Regions from separate parts of the Umboniibacter marinipuniceus genome, predicted to be linked through region 1. Evidence: predicted binding sites of a transcription regulator. Region 1 holds the regulator's gene; each other region holds the start of a gene.
The links. The regulator sigma-54, encoded in region 1, starts transcription at its own class of promoters, with help from an activator protein. The targets are predictions, from matches to a motif close to TGGCACANNNNTTGCNNT.

Region 1 (3,129 bases):
GGAATAGCAATGCCATTGCCAAGACCCGTGCTCCCAAGGCGCTCGCGTTCGAACAGCGCCTTAAATAGTTCAGTGTCGTGGATTCCCATCGATTCAGAAACGATCTCAGCAATCAATTCTAGACAGGTTTTTTTGCTGCCAACCCGAGCGGATGCTCGGGTTGTATCAGGGGTTAGAAGTTGTGCTAACTCCATGGCGGGTTGGGATTAGCCTTGGCGTCGTGCCGCTATCCCTTTCTCCTTGTGCTTTAAAATTTGTCGGTCGAGCTTGTCAACCATATGGTCAATCGCTACATAAAGATCATCTTCCACGCTCTCGGCGTGAATATCTTCACCTAGAACATGAAGCGTAGCTTCCGCTTTTTGGCCGTTCTTTTCAACACTAAATGTCACATTTACATTATTGATGTTGTCAAAGTGGCGTTCAAGCTTTTCTAGTTTCGACATGGTGTGAGCGCGGATGGCGTCGGTGAGAGGAAGTTGGTGTCCAGCGATGTTTACTTGCATAAGTATTGACCCTCTTCGTATTACAGTAGATTAACAGAACAGCCTAGGGGGAAATGGCCCCTTCTAGTGAACGGTTCGGCGGGCTGTCTTCGTCACAAACCGTCTGAAAGCAGGAATAACTTTCCCTTATTTAAAGGTAATAGGTTTTTACGAAACTGTGGGAAAAAATTCTACTATTTGAGACGCTTTCGTTGACTTGACGGCGCAATGCCAATTGCTTCTCGATACTTCGCCACAGTTCTTCTTGCTACTTTGACACCATCGGCTTCCAAAAGTGCCATCAATTTTGCATCGGACAGGGGTTTATTTGGCGGCTCACTCTCTACAAGCTTTTTGATGAAGGCCTTAATGGCCGTTGCCGAGGTGGTGTCACCTGAGTCCGACGATACGTGAGACGAGAAGAAATACTTGAGTTCAAAAACGCCTCTTGGAGTTAGCATATACTTGCCGGCTGTTGCCCGCGAGATAGTAGATTCCGCAAGACCAAGCTCTTCCGCTACATCGGCGAGTACCATGGGCTTCATTGCCTCGGGGCCATAGTCAAAGAAAGCTCGCTGGCGTTCTACAATGGCCGATGCAACGTTAAAAAGGGTATCGAAACGGCTTTCTACACTCTTGATAAACCACTGAGCTTGTTGCAGGTTTTCACGGAGAAATTTGTTGTCATCACTGGCATCGCCGCGTTTGATCAACGCTGAGTACTCGCGATTCACACAGAGTCGTGGTGCCACATCGGGGTTTATTTCAACGTGCCAAAGATCTTTACGCAGTGAAACCAGTACATCGGGAATAACATACTCAGAATCAGACTCCGAAAAACTATCGCCTGGGTGGGGGTTTTGTTGTTGAATCAAGTCAATTGATAGTTCGAGTTCACCCTCGGAGCATTTCAGCAACTTCGCCAATTTCTTGAAGTCTTGCTTTAGGATCGCGGGCATATGATTGCTAGCAATGATGATGGCCCTGGCAACGGTGGGATGCTTAGGGTCCATTTCGCTCAGCTGGAGTGCAATACACTCACCAAGGTCTCGCGCACCTACACCAATTGGGTCGAAGCTTTGGATGAGGTGTAAGATGGCCTCGACCTCGTCGATCTCGAATTCGTTGTCATCGGTTTCTTCGTGGCGGTTTAAATCGTCCGCGATGGATGCGAGTTCGGCGGTTAGCCAGCCATTCGAGTTAATGCTGTCAATCAGATAGTCACCAATAAGGCGATCGCGGATCGAGAGTGGCTTCATCGCTAACTGAAAGCTCAGGTGATCCTGCAGGCTAGCGTCTTGGCTGCGGTTCGCTAGGAAATCAAAGTCATTCTCTGGGGCAGCCTTTGCGGGACCACCTGAATAGACGTCATCCCATTGACTGTCCACGGGCATATCGCTGGGGATATCTTTCTCCCACTTAGGCTCTGAGGCTGACTCGGTTAGTTGATAGCTATCTGGCGAGTTATCGTCACGCTGCTCGTTACTCAGCGAGTTGCTCTCGCTAGGTAATGCGGGGCTACTATCCTCTACGTCTAAGAGCGGATTGCGGTCAAGGGTGTCTTGAATCTCTGCTTGCAAATCAAGCGTTGAGAGTTGTAGTACTTTCACCGCCAGCTGAAGCTGCGGTGTCATGGTCATCTTAAGGCTGGTCTTTAATTGTAAGCTCTGTTTCATGACAAACCATCCATGAGGTAATACCCAGCACTAATACTGAAAGTTTTCACCAAGATAAAGTTCTTTTACCTTCGCGTTATTCAGAATATCGTCTTTCCCGCCATGTGCAATGATGTGGCCACCACCCACAATGTATGCTCGTTCACAAATCGCAAGCGTTTCGCGCACATTGTGATCGGTAATAAGGATGCCGATACCTTTCGAACGTACATGCTCAATAATAGACATGATCTCGTTAACGGAAATTGGATCTACGCCCGCAAAGGGCTCGTCGAGAAGAATAAATTTGGGTTCCATTGCCAGGGCACGAGCAATTTCGACCCGACGGCGTTCGCCGCCCGACAACGCAATGCCCATGGCGTCCTTGATATGCGTGATGCTGAATTCTTCGAGTAACTCATTCATCCGCTCGCGGCGCTGGCTCTGCGTGAGGTCTGCTCGATTCTCTAGGATGGCTAGAATGTTTTGGCTGACGGTAAGTTTGCGAAAAATCGACGCTTCCTGCGGTAGGTAGCCAATGCCAGAAATAGCTCGACCATGCATAGGCTGTTGAGTGATATCGAGCTCGTCAAGTTTGACGGTTCCTTTATCAGAAGGAACTAGGCCGACAATCATGTAGAAGCAGGTGGTCTTTCCGGCGCCGTTTGGCCCGAGCAGACCAACCACTTCACCGCTGCTTACTTCAATGGAGACATCGATAACAACCGGTCGCTTGTTATAACTCTTGGCGAGGTGTTTCGCGCTAAGCGTAGCCATGATTACTCCTCACTCGGTGTTTGAGCTGGTGGTTGAATGACGTGCCTAACGCCACCCGAAGCGTTCGCCGCTCCGCGTTCTAGATCGAATTCAATACGATTGGCTGAGACTTCCGAGCCTTTATTGCTGAAGAGTGCCTCACCGGTAACCACTACGAGCTTTGTTAGCAAGTCATAATCAACTTGATTGCCTTGCGCGTAAACCTCGCCAAC
Region 2 (3,129 bases), on a different contig from region 1:
GAGCGGTGGATTCGCCGGGTGTAGCAGGGTTGTAAACTACTATGTCTACCCGCTCTGCACCTTCGACTGGGGTATCAGAGTAGACAATATTGCCGTTGGCATCGCGATATTTATAGATATCAGCAGAGGTCGTCATGGCACAGAAGGTGCATGAAATAACGATTAACAACAGGCAAAGGGAGCGACTCATGAACTTATCTTCCTAAAGTGGTGATTTGGCGATTCATGCCATAGTGCTAGTTTGGGCTCAGATTCGATGGATGTCGAGTATTTGCTACTCACTATTGATGATGACTTTATCACAGACGAAAAAAAACGAGGCTAATTAGCCTCGTTTTTTGGTGGTTAAGTTAACTTATACTGAGTAGTACATGTCAAACTCAACAGGGTGTGGAGTCATCGCTAGGCGAGTCACTTCCTCATTCTTAAGCTCGATGAATGCATCGATCATGTCGTTGGTGAATACGCCACCGGCCGTCAAGAAATCACGATCCGCGTCGAGGGCAGCAAGTGCTTCGTCGAAGCTACCAGCAACAGTCGGGTAAGCCGCTGCTTCTTCTGGTGGAAGATCGTAAAGATCTTTGTCAGCTGCATCGCCAGGGTGGATCTTGTTCTTAATGCCGTCAAGGCCAGCCATCAACATTGCTGAGAACATGAGGTATGGGTTAGCTGTTGGGTCACCGAAACGAACTTCTACACGCTTAGCCTTCGGGCTAGGTACGAAAGGAATACGAATAGATGCAGAGCGGTTACGTGCTGAGTAAGCAAGCATAACCGGCGCTTCAAAGCCCGGTACAAGACGCTTGTACGAGTTAGTTGAAGCGTTTGCGAAAGCGTTAAGTGCTTTAGCGTGCTTGATGATACCGCCAATGTAGTAAAGAGCAGTTTCAGATAGTCCCGCGTACTCATCACCAGCGAACTGGTTAACGCCGTCTTTAGAGAACGACTGGTGCAAGTGCATACCAGAACCGTTGTCGCCAACTACCGGCTTAGGCATGAAAGTAGCTGTCTTGCCGTATGCATGCGCAACGTTGTGAACACAGTACTTAAGCATTTGAACTTCATCAGCCTTGCGAACTAGCGTGTTGAAACGAACACCGATTTCACACTGACCAGCGGTACCAACTTCGTGGTGGTGTACTTCAACTTCTAGGCCCATAGCTGTCATAGCTGAACACATCGCAGCACGGATATCATGCAGTGAGTCAACAGGTGCTACTGGGAAGTAACCGCCCTTAACACCAGGACGGTGGCCCATGTTACCGCCTTCGTAGTTTTTGCCGCTGTTCCAAGCTGCTTCTTCTGATTCGATCTCGTAGAAACAACCGCTCATGCTGTCGTTCCAGCGAATGCCGTCGAATACGAAGAATTCAGGCTCTGGTCCGAAGTAAGCAGTGTCGCCAAGACCGGTGCTTTCTAGGTAAGCTTCAGCGCGCTTTGCAACAGAACGTGGGTCGCGCTCGTAACCTTGCCCAGTGTTAGGCTCAACAATGTCACAACGAATAATTAGGGTAGGTTCGTCAGTGAACGGGTCCATTACAGCAGAGCTATCGTCAGGCATAAGGATCATGTCTGATTCGTTAATGCCCTTCCAGCCAGCAATTGAAGAGCCGTCGAACATTTTACCTTCTGTGAAGAAGTCATCGTTCAATTCGGTTACAGGGATAGAGACGTGCTGCTCTTTGCCGTGAGTATCCGTAAAACGTAGATCGATCCAAGTTACGTCATGCTCTTTAATGAGACCTAAAGTGTTATCTGCCATAAATTCCTCCGAATGGATAAAGGCGAACCAAGATGATTAGAGGGTTAGTCCAACACACCTTCTTTTTGGTTTATTTTAATATTGTTGCTACGCATTAAAGCAATTAGCGTGCCAGTTGTGGCAAGCGCGTAATTTTGGGGTGTGCAGCTTGCATCTACGAGAATGTAGATTGCTAATGCACTATATTGGTGCATTGCAAGGCGCTGCATGATCCCTAATTTGCACCATTATAGTGCGTTGAGGCGAGAGTGCTTAATTCCTTAGTCTAAACTGACATTTATGCCACTTGGGCGTGTGCTTTGGCAGACTTGCACTTATAATTAGAAAATATTTTTTACGGTCAGGTTCATCATGCAATTCGTCGTTAAGCTATTCCCCGAAATCACCATTAAAAGTAAGCCTGTTCGAAAGCAGCTGATCGCCAAGCTCCGAACCAATATTACGCGCTCGTTAAAGTTGATTGACCGCAGCGTGGTGGTTAAAAGTACTTGGGACAAATTAGACATCTTTACGGATGTTGATGAGGTTAAAGGGCGAGAGATGATCGATGTGCTGGCGCATATCGCCGGTATCGCTAATTTCATCGTGGTTAAGGAATACGAGTTTGTCGACTTAGATGACACTATTGAGAAGGTAGCCGAAGTAAACCGAGAGCGCCTGCGTGACAAGACCTTTGTTGTGCGTGTTAAACGCGTGGGGACTCATGATTTCAACTCCCATGAGGCCGAGCAAAAGATCGGCGGTGGGATTCTGGCCAAGCTTGAAACTGGCGGTGTTGATTTACATCATCCAGACGAAACGGTCCGTGTAGAGATTCGCAAGAAGCGTTTGTTTGTGGTTGAGCAGGTTATTCAGGGGCTGGGTGGTTATCCTATTGGCGGCTTGGATCCGGTACTAAGTCTCATCTCTGGAGGTTTTGACTCCACTGTATCTACCTACCTCACTATGAAGCGAGGCATGCCAACGCACTTTTGCTTCTTTAACCTGGGTGGCCGGGCTCACGAAATAGCGGTGAAAGAAGTCGCTTACTATCTTTGGGAGCGTTTCGGATCTTCGTATCGAGTCCGGTTCGTCAGTATTCCCTTTGAGGGCGTAGTGGACGAACTATTAACCAATGTGAATAATCGTTACATGGGTGTGATCCTTAAGCGGATGATGCTTCGCGCGGCAGCAGAGGTCGCTGAGCAACTTGAGATTGAAGCGTTAGTAACCGGCGAATCTGTTGCTCAGGTAAGCTCGCAAACATTGCGCAATCTTTCGGTTATTGACCAAGTGACAGACATGCTCGTACTTCGCCCGCTGGCGACCATGGATAAGACTGAAATTATTCGTACTTCGGCACACATCGGCACCGAGGAGTTTTCCAA
Region 3 (3,129 bases), on a different contig from region 1:
CATCACTAGCGCACCACACACTAGAAAATAAAAGGTATCCAATGCATATTGGATTTCATAGATCTCGTTCATTACGAGCCTCCAATGGTTCGTTATTAAATCGGGTTAAACTGCTTCGTTGCCGGTCTCGCCGGTACGAATACGAATAACTTCTTCAAGTTCGCTGACGAATATCTTGCCATCGCCAATCTTGCCGGTTGCGGCCGCTTGAACTACCGCTTCAGTAGTCGTCTCTACCAGCTCATTAGGCACCGCAATCTCGATCTTTACCTTGGGTAAGAAATCAACCACATACTCCGCACCACGATAGAGCTCGGTATGCCCCTTTTGACGACCAAACCCCTTAACCTCGGTCACCGTGATGCCGTTAACACCAATCTCTGACAAGCTTTCGCGGACATCGTCCAACTTGAAAGGTTTAATAATTGCAGTAACTAACTTCATCGTTTTCTCCCTCTGTGCGGACACCTGAGTGCCCGCTGTTACGCTCTTGTCTTAGTTGCCTATAGGTAGGCTATATCCCACTAGAAATTGCACATCATCCGAGTAGTTCGTCACGATGCCGTCACCGTAGCTACCATCAGTAGTCAGAATTTTCGAAACGGTAAAAGACAGTTCCTCTGTTAGCGAATAGCTAAGGTCTAAGTGAACATAACTTCCGTCATCCATACCATCGTCCCAAGCGTCGTAACCTACCAACGCTGAAAATGCCCCGAACTCGCCTGAGAACGTAAGATAGTCCCAGTCAATGTCGTCGTAGTCAGACCCTACGGTGTGCATATAGCCAACGTAGAAGTCGCCGAAGCCTACGCCTGCTGTAAGATCCACATAGTCGCCGAAGTCAGTATCTTCGTACTTGTAAAAGACCGCGCCAACATCAATGGAGACATTCTCTGATACGGCGAAGTTATAGCTCGGCACTAGGTTCAACTCGTAACTAGTTGACGCGAGGCTACTAATCCACAGAGAGGTAGAGAAACCTCCTGCGGTGTAATCGGCCTGGCCCCAGAACTGAGGAGAATCAAGGTCTAAACCACGAAGTAAATAGGCGGTTGATAGGCCTGCTGAGCCACTAAAAGCACTTTCTTCTGCGTGGGTGCTGACTGACACCGAACCCAATAGTGCTGCGGTTAACGCTACGACTGACGCTTTCTTTGAAAACATGGTTACTCTCCCTGAAAATGTTTTGCATATGATCGACTCTTTGTTCGATCTTTACCCTATGCGATTAAGTCTTTCTAATGAGCTACTTTGGCTCAATTGAGCGCACTTCCTTGTCCACTCAATGATGTCAAAGCAGAATTCGTGCCAACTTCGCTAATCCACCTAAAGTATTGGCCTAACGAGTATTCCGAAGGCTAAATTGCTTTGCCGTGGCGGCGGCGCCGAAGTGGTTTCAGGCACCATTTTGGAATGCGCGCACCAGAATAGAACGCTCTATATACCTGCTAGCTAAGCGCACAGAAGACAAAAGAAACCACCTTTAGACGGAGCTGCCATCGCGACGTAGATTTGCTAAAGTAGCGATAACTAGGAGAAAAACTATGCAAAAGCCCAACTTCACCACCATTACTAACCAACTCAGAGAAGTCTTTAACAGTAGCGCTATCGAAGACACTGAAGCCCACGTTAAGTCGCTACTTCAATCTCAGTTACGAAAAATGGATGTAGTAAGCCGTGAGGAGTTTGATGCTCAAAGTGCAGTTCTCATGCGCACGAGAGAGCGCCTGCAAAATTTAGAACGTCAATTTGAAGCCCTCGAAAAACGTTAGTCCAAGCATTTCGTCTAGCTAAGTTTTGTAGGCTGAAATTCCAACCTGTTATGCCGGATACCAAGGAAGGTGCGAATGGCTGTAGCAACAATCTTTACCCGAGCTATGCGCGGAATCACTGCCGAATCTGTTAGCGTGGAAGTTCACCTTAGTAACGGGCTCCCCAATTTCTGCCTCGTAGGACTGCCAGAATTGGCGGTCAAGGAATCACGAGAGCGAGTTCGCAGCGCCTTAAAGAATAGTGGCTTCGAATTTCCAATTAAGCGTATTACCGTCAACCTTGCTCCAGCCGACCTTCCTAAGCAAGGAGGACGATACGACTTGGCCATCGCCCTGGGAATTCTTGCTGCGAGTCAGCAGCTTCCTCCGCACGCGATTGGCGATCGTGAATATCTCGGCGAGCTCGCGCTAGACGGCAGCTTACGTGTGGTTCACGGAACACTTGCTGCGGCGATGGCGGCAAGTGCTAGTGGTCGAACACTGGTGTGCCCTAGCCAGGAACACGAGCCCGCAGCACTCTCTGACAACCAAGTGTTCCACGCGAGTAGCTTGAGATCACTCTGCGACCAACTTGCCCTACAGCATCCATTAACACCTTGCCCCAACGCAGAAACTGCAAGCACCGACGTCCAGCCTGATCTGCGTGATGTGATTGGTCAGAAGGAGGCAAAATACGGTTTAGCGCTGGCGGCGGCGGGCCGTCACCACCTGCTATTCCACGGCATTCCAGGCGCAGGAAAATCGATGCTCGCTAAACGCTTAGCGCCACTTCTACCTGCTTGCACACTCACTGAATCACTGGAGATTCAATCCGTTTATTCCGCGGTAGGAAAGACGCACCCTTTCGGCACACGGCCTTTTCGCGCACCACATCACTCGGCCTCCGCCGCCGCGCTAATAGGAGGTGGAAACCCTCCTCAACCCGGCGAAATCACCTTTGCCCACGGCGGCGTTTTATTTCTCGACGAGCTTGCCGAGTTCCCGCGTCACATACTTGATCACCTTCGCGAACCACTCGAGAATCGTCAAATTCACATTTCTCGGTCGGGTCATCGTGTCAATTTTCCTGCCAGTTTCCAACTAATTGGTGCCACAAACCCTTGTCCCTGTGGATACTTTGGAACGGCATCCTGTCGATGTTCTCAGGCTCAAGTAGACAGATATCAAAGCCGCTTAAGTGGCCCACTATTGGACCGCTTTGACCTAATGATTGAATTAAAACCCGTAGCAATGACCGAATGGATTAACGGAAAGAATGGATCGCAAACCTCATCCGATGAAACTCGTGGCCAAGTGGCGAAGGCACGTGCACGTCAACTTGAGCGCCAGGGCTGCTTCAACAGTGATCTGAGTTCCT

Region 2: glnA (glutamate--ammonia ligase) is a predicted target of sigma-54. The motif match lies at 1,859-1,876, and genes of this name have one in related genera.
Region 3: DFR27_RS08140 (TorF family putative porin) is a predicted target of sigma-54. The motif match lies at 1,294-1,311, and genes of this name have one in related genera.

Annotation. Positions count from the first base shown of each region.
Region 1 is NZ_REFJ01000004.1:222,570-225,698, reverse strand. It holds gene ptsN (PTS IIA-like nitrogen regulatory protein PtsN) at 1-194, opposite strand, end outside; gene hpf (ribosome hibernation-promoting factor, HPF/YfiA family) at 207-506, opposite strand; gene DFR27_RS09350 (RNA polymerase factor sigma-54) at 680-2,161, opposite strand; gene lptB (LPS export ABC transporter ATP-binding protein) at 2,192-2,917, opposite strand; gene lptA (lipopolysaccharide transport periplasmic protein LptA) at 2,920-3,129, opposite strand, start outside.
Region 2 is NZ_REFJ01000003.1:394,484-397,612, reverse strand. It holds gene DFR27_RS08025 (DUF4124 domain-containing protein) at 1-190, opposite strand, end outside; gene glnA (glutamate--ammonia ligase) at 356-1,762, opposite strand; gene thiI (tRNA uracil 4-sulfurtransferase ThiI) at 2,114-3,129, shown strand, end outside.
Region 3 is NZ_REFJ01000003.1:418,511-421,639, forward strand. It holds gene DFR27_RS08130 (ammonium transporter) at 1-72, opposite strand, end outside; gene DFR27_RS08135 (P-II family nitrogen regulator) at 106-444, opposite strand; gene DFR27_RS08140 (TorF family putative porin) at 496-1,164, opposite strand; gene DFR27_RS08145 (accessory factor UbiK family protein) at 1,545-1,772, shown strand; gene DFR27_RS08150 (YifB family Mg chelatase-like AAA ATPase) at 1,848-3,129, shown strand, end outside.